DNA from 2 places in the Pseudobacillus badius genome. Region 1 is predicted to be linked to the other one. Evidence: riboswitches for the same ligand, from Rfam matches in the RefSeq annotation. Region 1 holds a riboswitch; the other holds the start of a gene.
What was found. Region 1 has a riboswitch for glycine ahead of gcvT (glycine cleavage system aminomethyltransferase GcvT). Riboswitches for the same ligand answer to the same signal wherever they lie in the genome.
Positions count from the first base shown of each region.

Region 2: it holds a riboswitch for glycine, as region 1 does, so the genes downstream of both, B1A98_RS03265 (amino acid permease) here and gcvT (glycine cleavage system aminomethyltransferase GcvT) in region 1, are expected to answer to the same signal.

Region 1 is NZ_MWMM01000002.1:346,216-352,298, reverse strand. Features, by position in the region: gene B1A98_RS04845 (DEAD/DEAH box helicase) at 1-1,040, opposite strand, end outside; glycine riboswitch at 1,199-1,288, shown strand; glycine riboswitch at 1,292-1,371, shown strand; gene gcvT (glycine cleavage system aminomethyltransferase GcvT) at 1,458-2,558, shown strand; gene gcvPA (aminomethyl-transferring glycine dehydrogenase subunit GcvPA) at 2,580-3,926, shown strand; gene gcvPB (aminomethyl-transferring glycine dehydrogenase subunit GcvPB) at 3,919-5,391, shown strand; gene B1A98_RS04825 (rhodanese-like domain-containing protein) at 5,422-5,742, opposite strand.
Region 2 is NZ_MWMM01000002.1:55,076-61,158, forward strand. Features, by position in the region: gene dapA (4-hydroxy-tetrahydrodipicolinate synthase) at 1-207, shown strand, start outside; gene B1A98_RS03260 (hypothetical protein) at 532-1,050, opposite strand; gene B1A98_RS03265 (amino acid permease) at 1,478-2,836, opposite strand; glycine riboswitch at 3,001-3,081, opposite strand; gene B1A98_RS03270 (excalibur calcium-binding domain-containing protein) at 3,469-3,732, shown strand; gene B1A98_RS03275 (DMT family transporter) at 3,882-4,799, opposite strand; gene B1A98_RS03280 (Lrp/AsnC family transcriptional regulator) at 5,011-5,517, shown strand; gene B1A98_RS20325 (hypothetical protein) at 5,599-5,904, shown strand; gene B1A98_RS03285 (MFS transporter) at 6,044-6,083, opposite strand, start outside.

The DNA.
Region 1 (6,083 bases):
TCTTGAAAGCTCTGAGGAAACTCCAACTGGCTGCCATATAGTTTTTGGGCCATGTTTTTCAGCGTGAAAAAAACAGCTTCTTTGCTGCTGCACGCTTCCCGCTGCAGCGTGAGCAAGGAGAAAGAAGAACGCACCTCGTCGGGCTGGCTGCGAACAAAGGATTCGAGAGCCTGATAGAGCGAGCGCTCTTCCTCAGTGAACGCTACTTTTACTGACTCTACTTTTCTTTCTGTCCACTTCACTCCGGTATCCTGGCGGCGGTTGCGAATCATGACTTTATTCATCAGCTTGATTAAATGATGGTGGTTTTGCACTTGGCGGTCCCCTTTTTTAAAGCGCTCCGTGAACTGTCCTTCGTTTCCGAGGTGGCCGGGTTTTAGCAATGAAACAAGATGAAACATTTCATCCAAGCGATTCTGAATCGGAGTCGCGGTTAAAAGCAGGCAGAATTTCTTTTTTAAATGGCGAACGAACTGATAGTTTTTAGTTTTATGATTTTTTAATTTATGAGCTTCATCGATGATGACTAAATCATATTCTTGTTCGTAAATTTTTTCTTTATGCGGGCTGCGTTTTGCTGTATCGATCGAAGAAATTACAATGTCGTGCTGATCCCAAGCATAAAATTTTTTCTGGGCGACAGCGGGAATATAAAACTTGGTAGCCAGTTCACTCGCCCATTGAGAAACGAGAGAAGCAGGGGTTAAGATTAAAACTTTTTTGACAAGGCCCCGGATCAAGTATTCTTTTAATACCAGTCCGGCCTCAATTGTTTTTCCAAGACCAACCTCGTCGGCCAAAATTGCTTTTCCATTCATTTCTTCCACGACTCTCTTGGCTGCCTCAAGCTGATGCGGCAGAGGATTAAGCTCCGGTAAAAAGCCAGGAGCTAACAATCCTTCGAAATTCGGCACCATCATTCGTGTTTCCATATTTACAGTCGATTGAAAAAGCGGCCAATTTCCCCAAGGTCCGTCCTGTTCAATTCTTTTTTCTAATTCTTCTTCCCAGGCGTGATCAAAATAAATATCTACATTCATGTGAAAAACTCCTTTATAAAATAGGTTGCCGAAACCATAACTTTAATGGTAGGATGTAAGTGAACAAAATATTGTGTCATTTTGTAAAAAAACGAACATTATTGATTTTTGCTAATCATATGTTCATAGTATGCCCATTTCTCAATTAAATATAGCGAATGAAGGTAAGGGGAGAGACTGTATATACAGCGCCGAAGGAGCAAGCAAATTTTTGTGAATCTCTCAGGCAAAAGAACTCTTGCTGGACGCGGCTCTGGAGAGTGTTTCCCGAGGAAACCACCAAAGAAGACAGCCTGGTCGTCAGGTTAAACTTTCAGGTTCAAGGACAGAGAACAACTTGTATAAGCTGTTCTCTGTCTTTTTTTATGGAAAAATAACAAATTGAACCATCAGAATGACAAGGAAAGGGGCAAGAAAATGGGAGAATTAAAGCGTACGCCGCTATTTGAGCTGTATCAGCTGCATGGAGCAAAAACGATTGATTTTGGCGGCTGGGAGCTGCCTGTTCAGTTTTCGAGCATTAAGGAAGAACATGAGGCGGTTCGTACAAGAGCAGGCTTGTTTGATGTTTCCCACATGGGAGAGATCATCGTGAAAGGAAAGGAATCGCTGTCTTTCCTGCAAAAAGTGATGACAAATGATTTGTCAAAGCTGCAGCCCAATCAGGCAATCTATACGATTATGTGTAATGAAAGAGGCGGCTCGGTGGATGATTTGCTTGTTTATATGCTGGCTGAGCAAGATTATTTGCTCGTTGTCAATGCCGCTAATACAGATAAAGACTTTGCTTGGCTAAAGGAGCATCAAACAGAGAACGTCCATATTGAAAATGTATCAACAGACTGGGCGCAGCTTGCCATTCAAGGACCGGCAGCAGAAGAGATTTTGCAAAAGCTGGTTGCAGATGTGAATTTAGCTGAGATCAAGCCGTTCAAATTCCGTCAGCATGTGCAGGTGAATGGTGTAGCTGCCCTTGTGTCACGCACCGGCTACACGGGGGAGGATGGTTTTGAAATTTATAGCCGGAGTGAAGAGGCTCCTAAGCTATGGAAAGACCTTTTAGAAGCAGGCAAGGAAGAAGGTCTCCTTCCTTGCGGCCTTGGCGCACGGGATACGTTGCGCTTTGAAGCGAATCTGGCATTATATGGACAGGAATTGGCGGAAGATATTTCCCCTATTGAATCTGGCTTAGGTTTTGCTGTGAAGCTGAACAAAGGTGATTTTATCGGCTCGGAAGTGCTAAAGGAGCAGAAAGAACATGGCCCGCAGCGGAAGCTCATTGGCCTGGAGATGATCGACCGTGGCATTCCGCGCCATGGCTATCCTGTTTTTTCAGGTGAAGAATTAGTTGGACATATTACAACAGGTACACAATCGCCAACATTAAAGAAAAACATTGGCCTTGCCTTGGTGAAGGCTGAATGGGCTGTGCCGGATCAGGAGCTGTCCGTAGAGATTCGCGGCAAAAAGCTTGCAGCTAAAACTGTAAAGCCGCCATTTTATAAACGCTCAAAATAAGAGAAGAGGGAAGGGAATAGTATGAAGCATCGTTACTTGCCGATGACAGAGACGGATAAAAAGGAAATGCTTGCAGCAGTAGGTGTCCAGAGCATCGATGAATTATTCGCGGACATTCCGGAGAAAGTGCGCTTTCAAGGGTTATATGATATTAAGGAAGCTAAAGCTGAGCCGGCGCTGAAAAAAGAATTGAGCGCTATGGCCGCGAAAAATATGAATGCTAAGCAATACGCCTCTTTTTTGGGAGCAGGTGTGTATGACCATTACACCCCATCCATTGTGGATCATGTTATTTCCCGCTCGGAATTTTACACGGCGTATACGCCGTACCAGCCGGAAATCTCCCAAGGAGAGCTGCAGGCTATCTTTGAATTCCAAACAATGATTTGTGAATTGACAGGCATGGATGTCGCCAATTCTTCGATGTATGACGGAGGCACGGCATTAGCAGAGGCGGCCATGCTAAGCGCGGGGCAGACAAAAAGAAAAAAAGTGCTCGTCTCAGAAACCGTTCATCCCGAGTCGCGTGACGTGTTGTGTATGTATGCGAAGGGGCAAAACATTGAAGTCGTGGTCGTTCCGCATAAAGAAGGCGTAACAGACATCAGCCAATTAAACGAATTGGTCGATGATGATACAGCAGCGGTCATTGTTCAATATCCGAACTTTTTTGGAGCGGTTGAATCACTGGCCGAAGTTGAAAAAGCAGCTCACGGGAAAAAAGCGATGTTTGTCGTTTCTTCCAATCCGCTGGCGCTTGGTGTGTTGACACCTCCAGGAAAGTTTGGAGCAGACATCGTTGTCGGCGATGCTCAGCCATTCGGTATTCCAGCCCAATTTGGCGGCCCGCACTGCGGCTATTTTGCAGTAACGAAAAAACTGATGCGCAAAGTGCCGGGACGGCTCGTTGGCCAGACGCACGATGATGAAGGGCAGCGCGGCTTTGTACTGACATTGCAGGCGCGCGAACAGCATATTCGCCGGGATAAAGCAACTTCCAACATTTGTTCTAACCAAGCGCTCAATGCGCTGGCAGCCAGCGTGGCCATGACGGCTTTAGGAAAAAAAGGCGTTCGTGAAATGGCTGTGCAAAATTTGCAAAAAACATCCTTCGCCCGGGAAACACTCAAGCAAAACGGCTTGGACATTGTATTTGACGGACCGGTGTTTAATGAATTTGTTGTCCGCTTAAGCAAGCCGGTAAAAGAAGTAAATAACAAGCTGCTTGAAAAAGGCATCATTGGCGGCTATGATCTTGGGCTTTCTTACAGTGGTCTTGATAATTGTATGCTTGTCGCCGTTACAGAACTGCGCACGAAAGAAGAAATTGAACTTTTTGCAAAAGAATTGGGGGATAGCCATGAATAACAAAGACCAGGCGCTTATTTTTGAACTATCGCAGCCGGGCCGTGTAGGCTACAGCTTGCCCGAACTGGATGTGCCGGAAGCAGATATATCATCTCTTTTGCCGGATGGGTATGTGCGAGAGGAGGAGCCGGAACTGCCGGAAGTGTCTGAACTTGATATTATCCGCCATTATACGGCGTTATCCAAAAGAAATCATGGCGTAGATTCTGGGTTTTATCCGCTGGGTTCTTGCACAATGAAATACAATCCGAAAATCAATGAAGACGTAGCCCGCTTTGACGGTTTTGCCCACATTCATCCGCTTCAGCAAGAAGAGACTGTACAAGGCGCGATGGAACTGATGTATGATTTGCAAGAGCATTTGAAGGAGATCACCGGCATGGATGAAGTGACGCTTCAGCCGGCAGCCGGCGCCCATGGAGAATGGACGGGATTGATGATGATCCGTGCCTTCCATGAAGCTAACGGGGATGTAAACCGCACGAAAGTTATTGTTCCTGATTCTGCGCATGGCACAAATCCAGCTTCAGCAACGGTGGCGGGCTTTGAAACAGTAACCGTGAAGTCCGGGGAAGACGGGCTGGTTGATTTAGAGGATTTAAGACGGGTAGCTGATGAAACAACAGCGGCACTCATGCTTACTAATCCAAATACACTCGGCTTATTTGAAGAAAACATTTTAGAGATTGCCGAAATTATTCATGGCGTGGGCGGAAAAGTATACTATGACGGAGCCAATTTAAATGCGGTTATGTCCAAAGCCCGCCCAGGAGATATGGGGTTTGACGTTGTGCATTTAAACCTTCACAAAACCTTTACAGGCCCTCATGGCGGGGGAGGCCCCGGTTCTGGTCCGGTTGGTGTGAAGAAGGATTTGATTCCTTACTTGCCAAAGCCGGTGCTTGTGAAAGAAAAGGGCGTATATCATTTTGAGTATGACCGTCCGCAATCCATCGGGCGTGTGAAGCCGTTTTACGGAAACTTTGGAATTAACGTCCGAGCGTATACCTATATCCGCTCAATGGGACCGGACGGCTTAAAAGCAGTTACCGAATATGCCGTGTTAAATGCCAACTATATGATGCGCAGGCTGGCTCCTTATTTCGACCTGCCGTTTGACCGCCATTGCAAGCATGAGTTTGTGCTGAGCGGCAAGCGCCAAAAGAAGCTCGGCGTCCGGACGCTTGATATTGCTAAGCGCCTGCTTGACTTCGGCTTCCATCCGCCAACCATTTACTTCCCATTAAATGTGGAGGAGTGCATAATGATTGAACCGACAGAAACCGAGTCAAAAGAAACGCTTGATGCGTTCATTGATGTCATGATTCAAATTGCCGAGGAAGCAGAGACTAATCCGGAAATTGTCCAGGAAGCGCCGCACACGACTCTTATTGGCCGCCTTGATGAAACGGCCGCAGCCCGCAAGCCGGTTCTTCGGTACGAGAAAGATTTGCAGAACGCTTAAATATAAAAAAACTGCCTACAGGCAGTTTTTTTACTTGCTTTTTACTTTTCCGGTCCAGCGTTTAAAGCCGCCTTCTAATTGATAAAGGTCACGATAGCCTTTTTTGTATAGCGTCTGGGCCGCTCTGCCGCTGCGAATGCCGCTTTGGCAATATAAGTAGACAGGCTTGTCCGGGCGGATTTCTTTCATGCGCCCCTTCATTTGTGTCAGCGGAACGTTGCGTGCGCCTAAAATATGGCCGGCTTCGAATTCATTCGGTTCACGGACGTCAATAAGCTGAGCTTTGCGGTATCCTTTAATGAAATCTTCCTGAGAAAGCGTAGTGACCGCTTTTTTCTGGGAAAAGTACATATATAAAGTATACAAAATAATGGCGCCTAAAATAGCAGCTATTGTATAAAGCAATGGATACACCCCTTCCTAGTAAAACATGCGCTGATTTCTATTATAAACGCGGCTGCGGGAAGAATCAAAAGAAATAAACGAACAATCAGGCGGTTGGCCAGGGCTTGCCGTTCGCCTGTCCGAATTCTTCATCAAGATTCGCTCTGTTTCTCGGCCATGTCTATCCCTTGAGAGCTGAACATTTTCCATCTGGCCGATAAGGCAGGGGACAGACTTTGTCTATAATCTTGAATGATAACTCTTTGTTTTTGTCGCTGCTTTTGATACACTAAGTGGGTGAATTCATC
Region 2 (6,083 bases), 290 kb from region 1:
GCTGCTCTGGCCCACCGCAGCCTCCTTCCTATCATCAAAGCGGTATTTTCTGCACCAAGTCCATCACCTGTAAAAGCAGCATTGAATTTAAACGGAGTCCCTGTCGGCGGTGTTCGCTTGCCGATGGTTCCTCTAAATGACCAAGAACAACAAGCCCTGCAGCAAACACTGCAATTGCTGAATACAGAAGAAAAGGTTTTTTCTTAAAAAGCTTTTCTGATGATTTGTTCATGAGCCGAGCCTTGGACTGACTTGGTCAAAGGAAACCTGTTTATGGAAAAAGGAGCTGACCCCTATGCCTTCCGCATAAAAGTCAGCTCCTTTCTTATTTCACACCAACACCGGCCTTTGTCCGCCGCCTCTTGAGCATAGTAGCTCCTCGTACAGTAACAAGCATAAAAAGAACACAAACGAGGGATATCTCATTTGTGTTTTCTTTCTATTTACTGCTCCAAGCATCGTTTGAGTTCATATCCACCAAACGGCTGCCCTCGAAAATATCTGTCAAAACGATCCCTTCTGTTTTCTCCTCTACCTCTGCAAATCCGGATAGAGCTTGATCATTGCATCTGAAATCATATCCGCCATTTCCCTGGCTTGCTTTTCGATTTCATCATATACAGCAATATCCTTCTGGTAGTCTTTATTGATCATATACAAAGCTTCTTGCTTCGTTAAGTTTAAATGTTGATAGAACATTTCCCTCACTTTTTCTTTTGGCAGAAATTTGTTCACACTATTAAGGAAAAGGGCAATCTGATCTGCATTGGCATACCATTTTCGTTCGGCTGCCTCAGCCGCCTGTGTGTTGCCGGCTAAAGCTGCCTTGACCAGATCTGCTGCCACCAGAAGATGTTCCTTAATCAAGGCTGCATATGTCTTAGCGGCAGGCTCTCCATAAATCGGCCGGAACATTTCACCCATGTCACCAGCATTTTTCAAAAGACGAGCGATCACAAAGTTAACATCCGGAAGATTAAACGTCAGGCTGATGATGGCCATTCTCGTCCAGGCAACATGCTCCTCCCAAAGGCTACGCTCATTTCTCATCAATTCAACTTCTCTTTGCGTCACACATTCCTTTCGCCGGCTATTTTGATTAAGGACTAATGGCGAGCTGCCCATTTGCCGGCCCGAATAAGCATGTTCTGGCGCGATATAAAAGTAATTGGGAACCGTGTAAGCTGGTATCATATAAGCAGATTCTCTATTTACAAAATAGTGCATGCCCTTCTCCCTCCCTGTATTTACGAAAAAGCCCGGCTTTGTCAATACTAGTGTATTCATTTTTAAAAGCCGCGTGCTTGCCTCTATTCGAGGGAGTGTAAACCATTTATTTCTTAACAAGCCTTATTTACCTGCTTGAAATCCAACATACAGCTTTCTTGAAGTTGCCCTTGTGTCTGAATAACATAGCCGGCATACATCTTTTTTTAGCATAGCGGAGTTCCGGCGCGCATCCATCGCTGCTCCATCTTTATACTTCTTCTTTTTTCTCCTTTTTTCTTCTGTTTCCGTACAAAATAAACAAGAGAATAAACCATAAAGGAGTGAGCAATAAGGATGGACGCGTCTCTTCAGAAACCAGCATAATCACAAGAACCGCAGCAAAGAGCGTCAGAACAGCATAATTAACAAACGGTGTGAATGGCGCTTTGAATGTTGACTTTGCCTGTAATTGCGGACGGGTTTTCTTATATTTTAAATGGCAAATAAGAATAATGCTCCACACCCAAATAAAGCAAAGAGCGCTAATAGTCGTCACGATCCCAAAGGCTTGTTCCGGTATAAGTTTACTCAAGAGAGCCCCCGCTGATATGACGAGCGTCGATACGAACAACGCGTTGCGCGGTACGTGATTTTTGTTCAGCTTTGCAAAACCGGCTGGCCCCTGATCGCTGTTGCTTAAATTATATAAAATCCGGCTAGTTGAAAACATGCCGCTGTTACAAGCGGAAGCGGCTGAAGTTAATACGACAAAATTAATAATTCCTGCAGCAATCGGAATTCCGATTAAACTAAATGTTTTTACAAACGGACTTTCTGCTGCATTTAGTTCTGTCCATGGGTTGATGCACAAAAGAACAATTAAGGCACCAACGTAGAAAAATAAAATTCTTAAAGGAATTTTATTAATGGCTGAAGGGATGTTTTTTTGCGGGTTCGATGTTTCTGCTGCCGACACACCTACCAGCTCCACACCGACGTAGGCAAATACGACCATTTGAAAGGAAAGCAAGAAGCCTGAAATCCCATTTGGAAACAACCCTCCATGCTCCCAAAGATTCTGAATCGTAACCGCTCCTGAATCTGTCTTAAATCCCGCCATCAGCAAAATGACTCCAATGGCAATTAACGCGAGAATAGTAATAACCTTTATTAAAGCAAACCAAAACTCCAATTCTCCGAAAAGCTTGACCGTCAACAGATTAAGCCCTAATAAAATGAGCAAGCAAATCACGGCAGGAATCCATTGCGGAATATGGAACCAATATTGTACATATACACCAACGGCAATCACGTCAGCCATAGCGGTCATAATCCAACAAAACCAGTAGGTCCACCCTGTTACAAATGATGCCCATGGTCCAAGGTAATCCTCGGCAATGTCTGTTAAGGATTGATAGCCTGCATTCGATAGCAGGAGTTCCCCTAGTGCCCTCATAACAAAGAAAAGAGCCATACCCATAATTAAATAAGCAAAGATGATAGAGGGACCAGCCATTTGTATCGCTTTGCCGGATCCTAAAAATAATCCTGTACCGATCGTGCCGCCAATGGCAATGAGTTGAACATGCCGATTGGATAGATCCCTCTTTAATTCTTGTTGTGCCACCTGTAACTCCTCCTTGAAGTCTGCGAACCAATGAATGTGAAATAATGAGCAATAAATCAAGACCCATAAAAAAAAGAGATTGGAGGACATCCAATCTCATGGTCATAAGTATAACAAATAATATTTGCCCTACTAACTATTGTCAGCACAACAAATAAATATTCCAATACTCTTCTGTCCTTTTGCCTGAGATTGTGAACCCTTCGGCGCCGCGGAATTTCCGCGGTCTCTCCAGAAGCTGCTCCTGCTATAGTGTGATCCATAGCAATTATAGCTCGCTGTATATTAAATTTTTTGATACCCATAATTATTTTTGAATAATTTTTAATTTTAATAGTACTAGCAGTTAAAGGTTTTGTCAATAACTAAAAAACCGTCTATTGATTGAATCTCCTGCAAATAAAATAGGAACTGCCCAAATAATCGTATAGGCCTTTTTAAATCGTTCATTTTAGGTCTATTGTCATTAAGTGTCGAATAATAAATATAGAATTTTGAGTTTATATATTAGATAATATAGGAAAATACCTATACTTTTTACATATACCAATATGATTTCACCGGTATTTTTACCCAAATCTTTTTTCATTGTTTATAAGGCTAAAAAAATCACTTAAAGGAGCTGATTGATCGTGAAACGTATTACTGCAATTGTGCTATCCTCATCTTTACTGTTAGGAGTTTCAGCTGTCTCCCCTTCGTCCGCTGATGCAGCTGCAAAGGCTTATAAAAACTGTACGGAGTTAAACAAGACCTATAAAGGCGGCGTAGCAAAAGACGCTAAGGTACAAAATAAAGGCGGCAAAACTAAATTTGCTCCAACTGTCTCAGCAGAGCTTTACAAAGCCAATTCGAAGCTTGATAGAGACAAAGACGGCATTGCTTGCGAGAAGTAAGCAGGCTTCCAATTTATCCATTTAAAAAGGGACAATTTTTGTCCCTTTTTAAATGGTCGTTTCTCTAGTTTAAATATTTGCATCTAGAGTAGAAATGCAAATTATGATGCATCCCGCTAGCAGTTTCGTTAAAAATATATTCCCAAAAGCTATTTTGCCTCCACTGCGGCTATACTGACAAAAGGTGTTTTCGATTGAAAATGATGGAAAGCAATGCATCCTGCAACGACTAGACAGCCGCCTATACTTTGTATGACGGAAAGTTGTTCTCCCAAAAATAAAAAGGATAAAATCACTGTAAATATCGGATTAAAATTTAAGAAAACACCCGCTGCTGTAGCACCTAATTTCTGGGTGCAACTATTCCAGAGCACCATACAAATTACGGTAGATACAACACCTGTATATAGAATAGACACAATAAAAGACTGATCTATGCTGGATATAGCAAAATCAAACACATTAAACGGCAGCAGGATCAGCAGCCCGAAAACCCCCGAATACAGAGTAGCCATCAGCGATGAGGTCTCCTTCATTGCCCACCTGCTGAGAATAGAATACAAGCCCCATACACTGATCGCCCCTATCATCCACAAATCCCCCGCATTAAACTGCAGCGAAAAGATTAGGCTGATATTTCCGTTAGAAAGGACAAGAAGGACACCAAAAAGCGAAAGAATCATTGAGGAAACTTGAAGTGCATTCATTCTTTCTTTCAGAAAAATAAAGGAACAAACAGCAATCGCAATCGGAATTAATGTAGAAATTAAAGCAACGTTATTGGAAGCAGTTCGCTCTAGTGCTAAAAATTGAAAAATATTAAATAGGACCACTCCTGTGATTCCCATTAAAACCAAGGGCAAAATAGCCTTGCGCGGAGGGAGGATTCTTCTTTCTGTTCGCCACACCATCGGTAAAAGCAAAACAATAGCAATCAACCATCTTAAGCTCGTCAAGGTTAACGGTGAAGCATGAGAAACTAGTGATTTGCTTACTACAAAATTCCCGCCCCATAGAAAGCTTGTTAAAAGCATTAAAAAAACATAAAAACCTTTTCTATCTTTCATGTCTCATAGAACTCCTTTGTTAAACACTTTTATGCTAAATACAAGTAATGTTATAATAATGTTAACACCTTGAACTCATTTGCAAAATAAAAAAACTATTGATACAAATAATTTAAAACAATGTAAGGTCATGAACGATATTTACAAAATAATGTTCATTCCGAGGGAAAAATAAGGGCATTTTTTTGAATAAACAAAAGGGGCCGATAACATGCCATTTTACGAGCAAAAAGCTTTAGATGATATTGACCTTCAACTATTAGATATCCTTCAAAGAAACGCCAGTTTAAGCAATGCTGAAATAGCCAGGCGCATTCGTCTTTCACCGCCAGCCACACATATGCGAATCAAGCGGCTGGAGAATGAAGGGTTTATCGATGCACAGGTTGCAATATTAAATCAAGAAAAGCTGAATTTTGATCTGCTTTGCTACATCTTAATCAGTACGAATCTGCATCAGGAAAAGCAATTAGAGGACTTAGAACATGCCTTAAAATCCATGCCGGAAATACTGGAATGCCATTGCTTAACAGGGGAACATGACTATCTTTTAAAAGCGGCTATCAGAGATAGAAAGGAATTAGACGTTTTCATCAGAAGGTTAAATAAGCTGGGGATATCTAGAATCCAAACAAATTTATCATTAAGGGAAATCAAGTATTCTACTGTTTTGCCCATCCTGCCAGCTCAGGGAACAACTAAAAAAGAAGGTGAATAGTTCATCTTCCAGCCTGTAGACAAACTCAATGAAAATTGAATTGTATCTACAGGCTTTTTAATTTTCTTGTAGATGGGGCTGTTGCTCTCCATTCCAGGACGCTTCGCTTTCCGCGGGGCGGGCGGTGAGCCTCCTCAGCGCCAAAGCGCCTGCGGGGTCTCCCCTGTCCCGCTAATCCCGCTGGAGTCTGCGCGCCTTCCATTTCAATCAAGAAAGGCTATAGAAGCAGGACAGCCGTACAAAACGATTGAGGTGAGGAAGAAGCGTTCGAAACACCATCCCATCCAACAGGACCAAATAGATCAGATCGCTCTCGACCAGCTTGTACCAGAAAATCATCTGGTTCGTCAAATAGAGGCAGTGATCGACAAACAGGAAGGTGAATAGTTCACCTTCCCGTGCCGTGATCCTTATAAATTAAGTCAGTCCGCAGCAAGAAGCCGGAGCTGACCCGCAAGCTGATGAAACATGACTTTTCGAGTCGGCCCGGCTTTTTCACACTGTTAGTTATTGTTTCAATGGTTTATTATAACCCTTTAACCTTCAGCTCTTTAACAGGCAAGAAT